3 regions of the Streptomyces sp. NBC_01520 genome follow, and region 1 is predicted to be linked to each of the others. Evidence: riboswitches for the same ligand, from Rfam matches in the RefSeq annotation. Region 1 holds a riboswitch; each other region holds the start of a gene.
The links. A riboswitch is a leader RNA that binds a small molecule or an ion and turns the genes downstream of it on or off. The one in region 1 is predicted to bind cobalamin.
Positions count from the first base shown of each region.

Region 1 (5,100 bases):
GGTGACCAGGGCGGTGCGTCCGGCCAGGAACCGGTCTGCGGGCGGTGTGGGGGGTGCGTGGTCCGGGGTCCGGGAAGTCTGCATGGGCGTCACCGTAAGGACGTCACCGCCCGCATCACACGGGGTCGGTGCACACACCCTCGGGCGGGGCCATGGTGGCGGCGTACATGGTGCGGGGCGGGCGGCGGGCGGGCGGTCCCCGCCGTTCTCCCCGGCCCGCGGCGGGCGCAAGAGGAGCGCCGCACACAGCGGGAATCGGCGGATGTCCGTCTGTCACATGGGCGGGGCGCTCCCCGGCCAATAGTTTCCGGCCGGTAAGTCCGCACGCCCGACCCGACCAGGGAGGCCCCACCGTGCGCCCACCGACCCTCCGACGCCTGCTCCGCCGCATCGCGTCCGCCGCCGTCCTGATCCTGCTCGCCCCGGCCCCCGGTACCGCTCTGGCCGCCCCGCCGGCCACGGCCGCCGCCGGTCTGCGGCAGGTCACGGGCTTCGGCTCGAATCCCGGCAGTCTGCAGATGTACGCCTACACGCCCGACGACGTGCCGGCGGGCGCGCCCCTCGTCGTCGCGCTGCACGGCTGCGCACAGTCCGCCGACGCCTACTACTCCCACTCGGGCTGGCCGCAGTACGCCGACCTGTGGGGCTTCGACGTCGTCTTCCCGCAGACGACGTCGGCGAACAACCCGCTGTCCTGCTTCGGCTGGTTCGACCCGGCCGAGAGCACCCGGGGCCGGGGGGAGGCCGCGTCCGTCGCGCAGATGGTCGAGTACGCGAAGCAGACGTACGGCTCCGACGGCCGCCGGGTGTACGTCACCGGACTGTCGGCGGGCGGCGGGATGGCCGCCGACCTGCTGGCCGCCTACCCGGACGTGTTCGCGGGCGGGTCCGTGGCCTCCGGGCTGCCCGCGCAGTGCGCCACCAGCCAGGCCGCCGCGTCGGGCTGCCAGACGGGCCCGCAGAAGCTGTCGCCCGCCCAGTGGGGCGACAAGGTCCGCGCCTCCTACCCGGGCTGGACCGGCCCCTGGCCCCGGGTCTCGGTCTGGCAGGGCACCTCGGACTACACGGTCCACCCGGCCAACGCCACGGCGCTGCGCGACCAGTGGACCGACGTCTGGGGGATCGGCCAGACCCCGTCCCGCACGGAGAGCCTGCCCGGCGGCACGACCCGGAGCGTGTACGAGGACGCGTCCGGGCAGCCGGCCGTGGAGACGTTCTCGGTCTCCGGCATGGGGCACGGCCTGGCCGTGGACCCGGGGTCGGGCGACGGGCAGTGCGGGTCGACGGCCGCGTACTTCCTGGACACGATCTGCTCGACGTACCGCACGGGCCTGTTCTGGGGCCTGGACCGGGACACCCCGGGCGGCGAGGACGGACTGCCCGCCCCGGCCGGTCTGACGGTCACCGGGGTCACGGACGGCACGGCCTCGCTGGTGTGGGACGCGGTCGCGGGAGCCGCCTCGTACCGGGTGTACCGCGACGGCGCCCAGGTGGCCGCACCGGCCTCGCCCTCGGTCACGGACACCGGGCTGGGCGCCGGGACCGCGTACCGCTGGACGGTGGCGGCGGTCGACTCCTCGGGAACCGTCGGAGCCGTCTCGACGGCGGTGACGGCGACCACCACGGGCGGTACCGTACCCGCCCGGTGCGTCGAGGCGACGAACTACGCGCACGTGACGGCGGGACGGGCCCGCACCTCGGGCGGGTACGTCTACGCGAACGGCTCCGGGCAGAACATGGGCCTGTACAACGTGTTCGTCACGCACACGCTCAGGGAGTCACCGACGGGCCACTTCGTGATCGCCGACTCCGGCTGTCAGGCCGGGTCCTCGTAGTCGCCCCTGATCTCCTCGGGCAGTTCGCAGCCGTCCTCGACCGCGGTGAGCGACACGATCTGCTCCGTGCCGAAGCCCGCCATCGCGTAGTGCCGGGCGTACACCTTCCAGCCCCGCTTGGCGAGGGTGCGGAAGGTGACGTCCTGCTCCGCGTGGCTGGAGACGATCTCCCAGTCCCGCTGGCGCAGTTGCCGCACGGCCGCCTCGAAGGCGTCGGCCGCCCCCGCGGCCGGCGCGTCGCCCATCCAGGGGGCGATGCACTCCTGCCAGTCGCCCGCGGGCAGACCGGCCGTGGAGGTGTCACCGGCGGGAAGTCCCGCGGTCCCGGCGACGGCGGCTATCTCGCCGGTCACCGTCTCCTTGGTGAACGCCACGGTGGGCACGGGCGACGGTTTCGGCGCGGCCCCCTCCTCGCCGACGGGACCGCAGCCCGCGGTCACCGTCATGAATGCGCTCACCGCGGCGGCCGCTGCCGCCGTTCCTCTTGTACGCACTGGTGCTTCCCGCCCCGGTCGTTCCTGTCCACGGGCGCCCGCCCGTTTGATCCCCCGCCGGAGTTTCGCACGGGCTTTGACCTGCTGGGAAGCCCTTTCCCCGGGATCGCGGCCGGTCCCGTCGCCGTGCGCCCGGGGAGGGCGTGGAGCGCCCCGGTAGAGTGAACGGGTCGTCATCATGCCCGTACGGGGGGAAGCCGGTGCGAATCCGGCGCTGGCCCGCAGCCGTCATCCGTCCCCAGGGACGGTCAGCCGGAATGCCCCGTGCGTGAGCGTGACCGGCTCGTGCCACCGGAACCCCGGTGGCCGGCACCGTCGAGGTATACGGGGCCGGAGCCCGGTGCATCCGTGTGCCCGAGCCCGGTCCTCGCAGGAGAGGCCCAGCCCGCCATGACCGTACGCCGCCGCGCGGCAGCGCTCGCGATCACCGCCGTGCTCTGTGCCGCCGCCGCCCCTGCGGCGGTCGCCGCCCCGAGCCCGTCCCCCTCTCCGTCCGCGGCGCTGCCGCCCGGTCTGTACGGGACGAAGGACCCGGCGTACGACGGCGTGTGGCGCCAGTCGGTGGCCTTCCTGGCGCAGAAGATCGAGCTCGTCACGCCTGCCACGCAGTCGGTGGACTGGCTCGTCGGCCAGCAGTGCGCCGACGGGGCCTTCACCTCGTACCGCGACGCCTCCGTGCCCTGTGACGACAAGACGGTGGCGGACACCAACGCGACCGCGGCGGCGGTCCAGGCCGTGGTCGAGCTGGCCGTGCACCGCGAGGTCGTGGACAAGGGCGTCACCTGGCTGAAGTCCGTGCAGAACGAGGACGGCGGCTGGGGCTACAACCCGGGCAGCCCGAGCGACGCCAACTCCACCGCCGTCGTGATCGGCGCACTGGCCCGGGCGGGCGTACCGCTGGCCGCGGTCACGAAGCCGGGCGGCAGCACGCCGTACACGGCGCTGCAGTCGTTCGCCCTGCCGTGCGGGGGGAAGGACGGCGGGGCGTTCGCCTACCAGCCGGACAAGAACGGCAAGCTCACGGCCAACGCGGACGCCACGGCGGCGGCGGTGCTCGGCGCGATGGGCAAGGGCATGGCGGCCGGCACCTCCAACGCGGCGAAGGCGCCCTCCTGCGCCAAGGGCACGGACCTGACCCCGGAGCAGTCCGCGCAGAACGGCGCCTTCTACCTCGCGGGCGCCCTGGCCGGCTCCGGTCATCTGGAGCTGCCGCCGATGCCGGGCGCCGAGGACACCGAGCCGCAGCCGGACTTCGGCAACACCGCCGACGCCGTCGTCGCGCTGGCGGCGTCGGGTCACAAGGACAAGGCGGCCGGAGCGGTCGCCTACCTGGAGAAGAACGCGCTGGGCTGGGCGAAGGAGGGCGGCCCCGCCGCCACCGCGCAGCTGGTGCTCGCCGCGCACGCGACCGGGACCGACGCCCGTGACTTCGGGGGCGTCGACCTCGTCAAGCAGCTCAACGCGACGGGCCCGGCGCCCGCCGCGACCGCCGTGCCCTCGCCTACCACGACCGCGCAGGAGCCGAAGGACACGAGCAGCGACGACGGCGGGCTCGGCGTCTGGTGGCTGGTCGGCATCGGACTCGCCTTCGGCGCGGGCATCGGCTTCCTGCTCAGCGGGCGCCGGAAGAACCAGCAGCTGTGAGGCGCCCGCCGGGCGGCACCGCGGCACTGCTTCTCCTCGTCGGCGCCCTGCTGGTCGTGCCGGCCGCGGGGAGCGCGCAGGCGGCGGGTTACCGCTACTGGTCGTTCTGGGAGGGCGACGGCGGGAAGAACTGGACGTACGCCACGCAGGGCCCGTCCCTGGTGCGGCCCGACGACGGCGCCGTGCAGGGCTTCCGCTTCTCGGTGAGCGAGGACTCCTCGGACTCGGCGCAGCCGCGCCGCGCCCCGGACTTCGGGGCGATCTGCGCGGGCACCCTGGCGAAGGACGGCCTCAAGCGGATCGCGCTGGTCATCGACCCGGGCACGGCGGCGGACGCCCCGGACGGTGAGACACCGCCCGTGCCGCGCACCGCCTGTGCGCGGGTGGCGCCGGAGGCGAGCACCGCGGAGGCGCTCGCCTCGGTGGCGAAGCCGCTGCGGTACGACAGTTCGGCGATGCTCTGCGCGATCTCGGGCTATCCGGCGTCGGGCTGCGGTGAGCAGGTCGGCGGGGACTCCGGTGCCCCGGGGTCCGGCGGCTCGGCCCCGGCGACCGCCGCGGACGCCGGGGATGCCGCCGGCGACCCGGACGGCGGCGGTCCGTCGGCCGGTGTGCTCACCGGGGTCGGTGCGGTGCTCCTGCTGGGTGTCGCCGCGGTGCTGCAGGCCCGTCGCCGCCGATGACCCGCGAAGCCGGCGCGGCCCGGCCGCACCGTGCCCTGCGCGCTCCCGAGGCGACCCGCAGCAACGCGCTGCCGGCCGGGGCCTGGTGGCTGTGGGCGCTCGGTCTGGCCACGGCCGCGTCCCGTACGACCAATCCGCTGCTGCTCGGACTGCTGGTGGGCGTGGCGGGCTATGTGGTGGCGGCGCGCCGTACGGATGCGCCGTGGGCCCGTTCGTACGGGGCGTTCATCAAGCTGGGGCTGTTCGTCGTCGGTGTGCGGCTGGTGTTCTCCGTGTTCCTCGGCTCACCGGTCCCGGGTACGCACACACTGTTCACGCTCCCCGAACTGCCGTTGCCCGACTGGGCGCAGGGCGTCAGGATCGGCGGCCGGGTCACGGCCGAGCAGGTCGTGTTCGCACTGTACGACGGGGCGAAGCTGGCGACCCTGCTGATCTGTATCGGTG
Region 1 covers NZ_CP109404.1:2,362,053-2,367,152, forward strand. Annotated here, with positions in the region: gene OG524_RS10725 (3-hydroxybutyrate dehydrogenase) at 1-84, opposite strand, end outside; gene OG524_RS10730 (PHB depolymerase family esterase) at 354-1,835, shown strand; gene OG524_RS10735 (hypothetical protein) at 1,817-2,281, opposite strand; cobalamin riboswitch at 2,490-2,613, shown strand; gene OG524_RS10740 (prenyltransferase/squalene oxidase repeat-containing protein) at 2,720-3,973, shown strand; gene OG524_RS10745 (SCO2322 family protein) at 3,970-4,656, shown strand; gene OG524_RS10750 (energy-coupling factor transporter transmembrane component T) at 4,653-5,100, shown strand, end outside.

Region 2 (5,100 bases), 5.2 Mb from region 1:
GTACCCGGAATTCGCCCAGTGGTGCGGCACGGAACTCACCGCAGACTGGCACCGCCGCTTCAATGTCGCGGCCGTCGTCTACGGGCATCTGCACATCCCCCGCACGACCTGGTACGACGGTGTGCGGTTCGAGGAGGTCTCGATCGGCTACCCGCGGGAGTGGCGCAAGCGCGGGCACCCGCGCGGGCTGCTGCGGCAGATCCTTCCGTACGAGGGGGAGGGGGCTCCGGCGGGTCGGGGTCCTTCGGGGGCGTCCGGCGTCGCGCGCTCCGCACCCGGTTCACCCGGTTCACCCGGTTCGCCCGGTTCACCTGGTTCACCTGGTACTCCGGGGGATGCGGGCGCCGCGTCGTGATCGAACGGCTGCTTCCCGCGTACGTGGCGTGCGCGGACACGTACGAGACTGAGGCTCCGGCCGGAACCCTCTACCCGGAGGAGGCGCTGCTGGTCGCCACGAGCGTGGACCGGCGCAGGCACGAGTTCGCGGCCGTACGCGCCTGCGCGAGACGGGCCATGGCGACCCTCGGGCTGCCGCCGCAGCCGGTGCTGCGCGGCCACCGCGGCGTACCGCTGTGGCCTGCGGGGATCGTGGGCAGCATGACGCACTGCGACGGCTATCGTGCCGCGGTGATGGCCCGGGCGACCGACGTCCGCGCGCTCGGCATCGACGCCGAGCCGAACGAGCCGCTGCCGCCCGATGTGTGGGAGGCGGTGTCGCTGCCCTCGGAGCGGCGGCGGATCTACTCGGGGGCGTTGCCAGGGGTCTCCCCGGGGGCTTCCCCGGGGCTTTCTCCCGGGGCGGGGGGCGTGACGCCGCACTGGGACCGGCTGCTCTTCAGCGCCAAGGAGAGCGTGTTCAAGACGTGGTTCCCGATCACCCGGATCGAACTCGACTTCGACGAGGCCGACATCACGTTCCACCGGAGCTCCGAGGCCGCCACCGAAGGCACGTTCACCGCGGAGCTGCTGCGCCGGGCGCCGGGGATGCCGGTGTCGTACGAGGGGAAGTGGCTGGTCGACAACGGCATCGCGGTCACAGCGATCGCGCTTCCCCACGGCTGAGGGAACCGCGGTTGCCCGCCCGCCCCCTCCGGACCGTGCTCGGCGCACCGTGGAGGGTGCGGGCCGCTATCGGCCCAGCGGCCGGCCGCACCGAAGGTTCCAGCGGCCGGACCTTCCGCTGAGTTCGGTCAGGGTCAGCGGGGCGACATCCAGCCGCCAGAAGGTCTCCATCGGCAGACCCAGGGCATGGACCATCGCGGCGCGCACGACCGCCGGTTCGACGACCGCAAGCCGTCGGCCCACGCCCCAGGCCGGGGAATCCAGCAGCGTGCCCACCCGGGTGGTCAGGTCCAGCAGCGACTCGCCGCCGTGCGGAGCGGCCGAGGGGTCGGTGAGCCAGGCCGCCACCGCGTCCGGCTCGGCGGCGCTCACCTCGGAGAGCCGCCGGCCACGCCAGCGCCCCATGTCCCAGTCGCGGAGGGCGGATTCGGGGAGGGCGGGCTCGGCAGGCCCGGTCGTGCCGGCGAGCCCCAGCGCCTCGGCGGTCTGCCGGCAGGGGACGGAGGGGCCGTGCGCCCGGTGGTCGGCGGCAGGTACCGCACCGGCGGCAGCGGCGGCTGCGGCACTGCGCGCACCGGCCTCGTCCAAGGGCGCGTCGGCCTCGAAGCGGGCGTCCCGCAGCGCGGAGTTCATGGCCGGTGAGATCAACATCACCCGTACCGTCATCCTCTGCCTCCACTTCCCGGACAGGAGCCTTCTGCGTAGGCGCTTCATGGGAACACGGCCCGTCCCACGAGCCGTTGTCGGGGCCGACGCACCATGGCGGTGGCCGAACCGCAGGCGGTATGGTCGCGGCACCCATGACGAGGGTGAAACGGAAGTCCGGTGAGAATCCGGCACGGTCGCGCCACTGTGTACCCGCATCGCTGCGGGGAGTCAGACCCGGCACCTTCGTCTCAGGCACCACGACAGGGACGCGTGTTCCCACAGGAGGTTCTGCCATGGCACATTCTGCCGCCCCCACCACCGTCGCACCGGTCATCACGCCCATCTCGCCGAAGGCCATCGCACCCTGGGCCGTCTTCTTCGGCATCCTCATGCTCGTCCTGCTGTACTTCGTCGGAGCCGAACAGGGAGCCACCGCGGTCATCTCGGGCGAGGCCGTGCACGAGTGGGTCCACGACGGCCGTCACCTCCTCGGGTTCCCCTGCCACTGAGACTTCGGGAACCAGGGGAACGTCTCATGAACTCCGTATCGGTCAGAGCTCTGCTCATCCGCGGCATGCTGGCCGGCCTTCTGGCCGGCGCGCTCGCCCTTGCCGTGGCCTACTTCCTCGGTGAGTCGCGGGTGGACGCCGCCATCGCCCTGGAAGAGGCACAGGCACACACGCACGCCCACGAGCACGGCGAGGAACTGGTCACGCGCACGATGCAGGCCACCGGCGGTCTCGCCACCGGCGTCCTGGTCTTCGGCGTGGCCGTCGGCGGCATCGCCGCACTCGTCTTCTGCTACGCCCTGGGCCGCATCGGCTCCTTCGGCCCGCGGGCCACGGCAGCACTCGTCGCGGGGGGTGCCCTGCTGACGGTGTACGTCGTGCCCTTCCTGAAGTACCCGGCCAACCCGCCGGCGGTGGGGAACCCGGACACCATCGGGCAACGCACCGGGCTGTTCTTCCTGATGGTCGCGCTCAGTGTGCTGCTCGCGGTGGCCGCCGTCATCACCGGCAAGCGGCTCGCACCGCAGTTGGGCAACTGGAACACCACGATCACCGTGGGTGGGGCGTACGTCCTCCTCGTCGGGCTCGCGTACGTCTTCCTGCCCTCGTTCAACGAGGTCGGCGCGGACTTCCCCGCCAGTCTGCTGTGGGAGTTCCGGCTGGCGACACTCGCGGTCCAGGCGACCCTCTGGGTCAGCTTCGGTCTCGTGTTCGGCTACCTCACTGAACGGCTGCTGGTGCCGCGTCCGAGTGCTGGTGGTGAGGTGGCGGCCGACCGTGTCGCTGCCCGCTCGGCGGGTGCCATGAGCTGACCCTCACGCCTGCGACCGCACGATTGAGCCCGCCGGGGAGATATCCGGCGGGCTCAATCGTTGTGTGTCCGTGCCCGTGAGGTCCGGGGTATTCATGCAGGTCTTTCCTGGTTGATCCGGTCCGACAGGGTGGAACTCCGGCAGGTGGCACTCCAACAAGGTAGCGATGTTATCCACAGAAGATAGCGTTGCTACCGCATGAGTGCTAGCGTGGTCGTACCGGGTTCGTGGCAGCAGTCGCAGCCCCTGTTCCCAGGAGAAGCGTCATGACTGAACAGCACACCACCACCTCCGCGCGCCGGGTCGCTCTCGTCACCGGAGGGTCGCGGGGTATCGGCCGGGAGAGCGCCGAGAGGCTGGCCGCGGACGGCTTCGCCGTCGTCATCAACTACGCGGGCAATCGGACCGAGGCCGAGGCCGCGGTGGCGGCTGTGGTCGCCGCAGGTGGCGAGGCTGTCGCGCACCAGGCGGACGTCGCCGACGAGGTGGCCGTAGCCGCCCTCTTCGACGCGGCCGAGGAAGCGTTCGGCGGCATCGACGTGGTGGTCCACGCCGCGGGCGTCATGACGCTCGCCCCGCTGGTCGACACCGATCTGGACGCGCTGGACCGGATGCACCGCACCAACATCCGCGGCACCTTCGTCGTCGACCAGCAGGCGGCCCGCCGGCTGAGGAGCGGCGGGGCGATCATCAACTTCTCCAGTTCGGTGCTGTCGCTGTCCCTCCCCGGATACAGCGCCTATGCGGCCACCAAGGGCGCGGTCGAGGCCATGACGCTGATCCTGGCCCGCGAGCTGCGCGGCCGGGACATCACGGTCAACGCCGTCGCCCCCGGGCCGACGGCCACCGCGCTGTTCCTGGACGGCAAGGACGAGGAGACCGTCGCGCGGATGGCGGCCCAGCCGCCCCTGGAGCGGCTCGGCACACCACAGGACATAGCTGAGGTCGTGTCCTTCCTCGCCGGCCCGGCCCGCTGGGTGAACGGGCAGGTGCTGCGCGCCAATGGCGGCATCGTCTGACGCGGAGAGCCTCTTCTTCCCGTCCACCCTCGTCATCGCCTCACGGAGGAGCGCGGCCATGGGCAAGGTCATCGTGATCACCGGCGGAGGGGGCGGCTTCGGAGGGCCGGCGGTCAGAGGCCCGGCGCGCGCCGGGCACACGGTCCACATGGCGATGCGCGACACCCGGACGCGCACGGCGCAGGCGGAGCGTGTGGCCGCCGCCGCAGGCTGCGCGGCCGAACATCATGTGGATCTCCGGACCGTCGAGTTGGGCGTGCTGTCCCAGCGGTTGCAGTTCTACGAGAAGCGCTGCGCGGGTCCGACGGATCGGATATCCGGTCGCCCGGAAGACCTGGCGCTCGCCGTCGCCGACGCGCCGCAGATCGCCGGGGCCGTCGTCGAGGTGGTGGACGCCGAGCACGGGGAGCGGCCTTTCCGGATCCGATGTGGATCCGGCGGGCGACGGCAGGGAGGCCGTCAGTGTTCTCGCCGACCGGACCCGTGCCGAGTTCCTCGGCCGGATGGGGCTCGACGACTGCTGACTCTCGGGCCCGACGACCTGCCGGCTCCCCATGCCGCCGCCTGACCTGGGCCGTACACCGCTTGATAGCGTCCCTTCGATGAGTACACGAGCACGCATCCTCGAAGTCGCGGCCAGGCTGGTCGCCGAGTCGCCGGACGGGGACATCTCCACGCGAGCCGTGTGCGAGGCCGCGCAGGTCGGGGCGCCGGCCCTCTACCGGCACTTCGGCGACAAGGAAGGGCTGTTGTCGGCGGTGGTCGACCACGGCTTCGACGCCTACCTGGAGACCAAGCGGGAGCGCGGCGACACCTCTGATCCCATCGAGGACCTCCGTAGCGGCTGGGACAGTCACGTCGAGTTCGCCCTACGGAACCCGAACCTGTACCGGCTGATGAATTCCCCCGCGATGCGTACGCCACCGGCTTCCGCGGCCGAGTCCCACCGCATCCTCACCCGGGACCTGGAGCGGGCGGCGGAACAGGGGAGGCTGCGCGTCGCTCCTGCCCTCGCCGCCCAGATGATCATGTCGGCCACCACGGGCGTGG
Region 2 covers NZ_CP109404.1:7,549,770-7,554,869, forward strand. Annotated here, with positions in the region: gene OG524_RS34050 (metallophosphoesterase family protein) at 1-355, shown strand, start outside; gene OG524_RS34055 (4'-phosphopantetheinyl transferase) at 352-1,062, shown strand; gene OG524_RS34060 (histidine phosphatase family protein) at 1,129-1,728, opposite strand; cobalamin riboswitch at 1,838-1,967, shown strand; gene OG524_RS34065 (CbtB-domain containing protein) at 2,004-2,219, shown strand; gene OG524_RS34070 (CbtA family protein) at 2,246-3,031, shown strand; gene OG524_RS34075 (SDR family oxidoreductase) at 3,298-4,050, shown strand; gene OG524_RS34080 (hypothetical protein) at 4,109-4,618, shown strand; gene OG524_RS34085 (TetR/AcrR family transcriptional regulator) at 4,653-5,100, shown strand, end outside.
Region 2: it holds a riboswitch for cobalamin, as region 1 does, so the genes downstream of both, OG524_RS34065 (CbtB-domain containing protein) here and OG524_RS10740 (prenyltransferase/squalene oxidase repeat-containing protein) in region 1, are expected to answer to the same signal.

Region 3 (5,100 bases), 2.1 Mb from region 1:
GCGGAAGGGCACGCCTGCACAAGTACGTCGTGACCGAGCACGTCACCCGGACGGTGCCCGTGTCCCACGAGGAGGTGCGCGTGGTGCGCGAACCTCTGCGGCCGGACGAGAAGTCGACCGGTACGAACATCGGTGAGCAGGACGTCGAGGTCACCCTGCACGCCGAGCGCGCCACCGTTCGCAAGGAGGCCGTCCCGGTGGAACGGGTCCGTCTCGAAACCAACAAGGTCACCGAACAGAAGGAAGTCTCCGCCGAGATCCGTAAGGAGAAGATCGACTACGCGGACGGCAAGGACATGGGCAGCGGCAAGGACATGGGCGGCGAGTACGGCCAGGGTCGTCGCCGCTGACCCCCTCACCCGGCGGCGACAGGCCTCGCGGCAGTAGCGAGGGGCGGACCCGGACGTTCTGCGGGCCCGCCCCTTCGCGTCCGCGCACGGATCCGGCCGGCCCGAATGCCGGGCGCGCCCGTCCACGTGCCGCCGGACTCACCCGGTACCGGGGGCGCGGCCGGCCGCGCCCGGCAGGAAGCGCACCGAGGGCCTGCCGTCCGGCCCGTCCGGCGTCACGACGGCCCGGACCCGGTAGACCTCGGCGATGAGTTCCTCGGTGATCACCTCCGAGGGTGTTCCCGCGGCCACCGCACGGCCTTCCCTCATGACGGTGACCCGGTCGCAGAACATGGCCGCCAGATTGAGGTCGTGCAGTGCGATCACCGCGGTGACGGGCAGCTCGGCGACCAGGGACAGCAGCTCCAGCTGGTGCTGGATGTCCAGGTGGTTCGTCGGCTCGTCCAGCAGGAGTTCGCGCGGCTGCTGCGCGAGGGCGCGGGCGATCTGGACCCGCTGGCGCTCACCCCCGGACAGGGTGTGCCAGGACTGCCCGGCACGGTCGGCCAGTCCGGTGCGCGCCAGTGCCTCGCGCACGGCGGCCTCGTCCTCGGGGCCGGGTGCGGACCAGGCACGCCGGTGCGGGATGCGGCCGAGTCGTATGACGTCGAGCACACTCAGCTCGACCTGGGTGACGGCGTGCTGGTCGACGACGGCCACGCGCCGGGCCACCGTGCGGCGGCCGGTGTCCGCGAGTGTGCGGCCGTCGAGGGTGACGACGCCCGCGCCCGGGGTGAGGACCCCGGCCATCACCCGCAGCAGCGTGGACTTGCCCGAGCCGTTCGGGCCCAGGAGCCCGACCGTGGCGCCGGGCGGCGGGGCGATGCTCACGCCGTCGAGGACGATCCGTCCGCCCGCCTCGCGGGTCACCCGCTCGGCCCGCAGGCCGGTGTCCGTCATGTGCTCCTCCGGGTGCGGTACAGGACCAGGACGAAGGCGGGCACGCCGATCAGGGCGGTGAACACACCGACCGGCACCTCCTGCGGGTCGAGGACGGTCCGGGCCAGTGTGTCGACCCAGACCAGGAACACCGCCCCGGCGAGCGCGGTGACGGGCAGCAGCCGACGGTGTCCCGAGCCGGTCAGCGCGCGGGCGGCGTGCGGCAGGACGAGGCCGACGAACCCGATGGCGCCGGCCGAGCTGACGAGCGCCGCGGTGAGCAGCGCGGTCGTGCAGAGCAGCACGATCCGGGTACGGGCGACATGGATGCCGAGGGCCGCCGCCGCGTCCTGGCCGAACGCGAACGCGTCGAGGGTACGGGCGTGTCCCAGGCAGATCAGCAGCGTCACGGCGAGCACCGCGGAGCACATCCACACATCGGTCCAGCCGACCCCGCTCAGGGAGCCCAGCAGCCAGAACAGCACGCCCCGGGTCTGTTCGGCGTCGGCGGCCGTCATCACGACGAAGGAGGTGAGCGCGGAGAACAGCTGCATGGCGGCGACCCCGGACAGCACGACCCGGTCGGTCGATCCGCCGAGGGTGTGGCTGAGCAGGAGCACGAGGGCGAACGAGCACAGGGCACCGACGAAGGCCCCGGTGGAGATCGACACCGCTCCCCCGCCGACCCCGAGGACGACGACGACGACCGCTCCGGTGGACGCCCCGGAGGACACGCCGAGGACGAACGGGTCGGCGAGCGGGTTGCGCAGCAGGGACTGCATCACCGTTCCGCACACGGCGAGCCCCGCCCCGCAGACCGCGGCGAGCAGGGTGCGGGGCATGCGCAGGTTCCAGATGATGCCGTCCCGGATCGGGGTGAGCCGGGTGTCGCCCAGACCGAGGTGGGAGGCCACCGCGGACCAGACGTCGGGGACGGAGATGCGGGCCGGCCCGATCGTGACGGCGACCGCGACGGACAGGAGCAGCAGGGCGACACCGCCGCTCCAGAGCAGGCCGTCGCGCAGGACGCGGGCGGGCGCTCTGTCCGGAAGTACGCCCGGGGCCTGTTCGGTGACGGTCGCTCCGCGGGTGACGGTCACCCGGCGAGCCCGAAGGAGCGCAGCCCGGCGGCGACCGCCTCCACGCCCTCGACGGTGCGGATGGTCGGGTTCATCGCCTGGCCGCTGAGGAGGACGTAGCGCTTGTGCCGGACCGCGTCCATGTTCTTCGTGGCGGGGTTGGTCTCCAGGAACTCGATCTTCTTCTCGGCGCTCTCGGCGGTCTGCGACTTGCGCGTCAGGTCGCCGATGACGAGGACGTCGGGGTTGCGGTCGGCGACGGTCTCCCAGTTGATCTGGGGCCATTCCTCGTGGGTGTCGTCGAAGACGTTCTTCGCGCCGAGTTCCTTGGTGATGATGCCGGGCGCTCCGCAGCAGCCGGCCAGGTAGGGGGCCTCGGAGTTCGCGAACCAGTAGAGCAGGGTGGTGCCGGAGGCGTCGATGTCCGCGGTCGCCGTCCCGATCCGCTTCCGGAGATCGGCGACGAGTGCGTCGCCCCGCTCCTGCACGCCGAACACCTTCGCCAGGTCGTGGACTTCGCCGTAGACGCTGTCCATGGTGAGGGGCTTCGTGCGGGAGCCGTCGCTGCTGCCGGTGTTGTCCTTGGCCGTGCAGTCGGTCGGCGAGAGGTAGGTCGGCACACCGAGCTTCTCGAACTGCTCGCGGGGCGCGACACCGCCCTTGCCGAGTGTCGACTCGAACGAGGCGCTGACGAAGTCGGGTTCCTTGTCGAGGACCTTCTCCGACGAGGGGTTGTTATCCGCGATGCGGGGTACCGCGGCGTCGGCCTTCTCCAGGCCCTTCATCACCGGGTCGGTCCAGGTCGCGGTGCCCACGAGCCGGTCGGCGAGGCCCAGGGAGAACAGGATCTCGGTCGATCCCTGGTTCAGGGAGACCGCGCGGCGCGGTGCGGCCCCGACCGTCACCGTGCGACCGCAGTTCTTCAGCGTCACCGGATATCCGGCACCGCCGTCCTTCGCGGCCTCTCCGGACGGGCTCGTGTTCCCGCCGCCGCAGGCACCGATCAGGACAAGTCCCGCGGTGAGCATGACGGTTCGGCGTACGGCACTGGGTATGGACGGCACGGAATCCCTCTGCGTCTCTGGGCTCTTGCGCGAAGCCCGTACGGAATACCGCTCCCGGTACGGAAGCGGGGTGCCAGCAGGTTTTCGGACTCGGGTTCGTCCGGACGGGACGCCTTCCCGGGGCACCCGAGAGTGTCCCAGTGGCTGTTGGCCCCGCCCGTCCCCCTCACCGCTGCGCGTCAGCTCCGGACTCTCACCGGATTCCCTGACTCCACGTGGAGTGCGACTGGCGTCTGCAAGCTATCACGCAGCGATCGGGCGGCCCGCACGCGCCGGGAGGGGGTGCACAGGCATCTGCCGCACACCCCCGCGCACCTCCCTCGCCCACTGGTTGCCCATCGTGCCGTCAGGGTGTGCGGCGAACCGATTCGCCTCAACCGGCCTGGGGTTTCGTGCGGCGGGCGAGCAGGGATGTGGTGCCCCAGTACGCCAGCAGAACGGCCCGCAGACCGAGGATCTCCATGGTCTCGCGCACACCCCGGCGGCCCGGGACGGTGGTGCCGGGGCGTCCGCGAACGGCCCGTTCGGCGCTCACACCGTGCCCGCCGACGCGAGCGCCGCCCCGGCCTGCCAGGGCCCCTCGGGGTCGTCGTACGCGTCGGCGTAGTCGGGTCCCGCGATCGGCCAGTCCGCGAGCAGTTCGGCGGGCAGCGCGAAGGACTCGGCCAGTTCGGGGGCGTGCGCGGCGACGGCCGCGATCAGCTCCTCGGTGGCGTCGGGCAACTGGTCGACCTGATCGGCGCTCAGGAGACCCGCGGCCAGCAGGTCGCCGCTGTTGCGGGCCACCCATTCGAGGGCGAACAGCCGCTCCAGCTCCGTCAGCCGCTCCCGCGCGGCCCCGCCGGGCAGCGCGGCGCGTGCCTGCGCGAAGGCCTCGGCGGCCTGCCGGTAGGCGTGGGCCTCGACTCCGCGCAGGGCGGGCCCGGAGCCCGCGTTCCACCGTGCGAGCCTGTCGTCGTGGATCGCCGAGAGCAACCGCTCCCTGGCCCGGCCGAACCAGATCTTCTCGACGGCCGCGAGGAGTCTGCCGAGGAAGTACGGATCGGCCAGGTCACCGGGGGTGCGGTCGAGCGGGGTGTCCCACCGGTCGGGGTCGGCCGCGAGGAGCAGGTCCGCGGCCGCCTTGCTGTACAGGGCGACGTTGTCGCCCTCCGCGGTGATGGCGCCCTCCACGCCGGTGACGAGCTCGGTCATGCCGTTGTTCTCCAGCAACGCCTGCGCACCGCAGCGTTCACGGCACTGGACGATGACGGCGCGTGCCTGCCAGGTGATCCAGGCCTTGGCGACGGCGACGAGCCGTTCCGCCGCGGCCCGGTCCTCCTCGGTGCAGACCTCCCACCGGTCCAGCGCCCGGCGGTGCAGAAGACTCATGGCGAACACCGTCGCCATGGCCGAGGCGAGCGGCCCGTGGTGGGTCCGGTGGGCGTTGACGGGGACGGTACGGGCGCCCCGGGCACCGGAGATCATCCGGTGCCCGCCGTAGCGGACGGCGACGGCGAGGGTGGCCCTGGCCGAGCCCGCGGCGCAGGCGCTCATGGAGATCCGGCCGGGAACGACCCGGCCGATGGAGGTCAGGAAGCGTCGCCGGCGATCGGCCCGCGTGCTGCTGAAGTCCCCCTGCCCGCCGCCTCCCTCCCGCGCTCCCAGCAACGCGGACCGCTCCACGAACAGCTGGTCGAACGCGGTCAG
Region 3 covers NZ_CP109404.1:306,290-311,389, forward strand. Annotated here, with positions in the region: gene OG524_RS01405 (PRC and DUF2382 domain-containing protein) at 1-350, shown strand, start outside; gene OG524_RS01410 (ABC transporter ATP-binding protein) at 489-1,289, opposite strand; gene OG524_RS01415 (FecCD family ABC transporter permease) at 1,286-2,368, opposite strand; gene OG524_RS01420 (ABC transporter substrate-binding protein) at 2,365-3,375, opposite strand; cobalamin riboswitch at 3,469-3,657, opposite strand; gene OG524_RS01425 (hypothetical protein) at 3,785-3,946, opposite strand; gene OG524_RS01430 (acyl-CoA dehydrogenase) at 3,943-5,100, opposite strand, start outside.
Region 3: it holds a riboswitch for cobalamin, as region 1 does, so the genes downstream of both, OG524_RS01420 (ABC transporter substrate-binding protein) here and OG524_RS10740 (prenyltransferase/squalene oxidase repeat-containing protein) in region 1, are expected to answer to the same signal.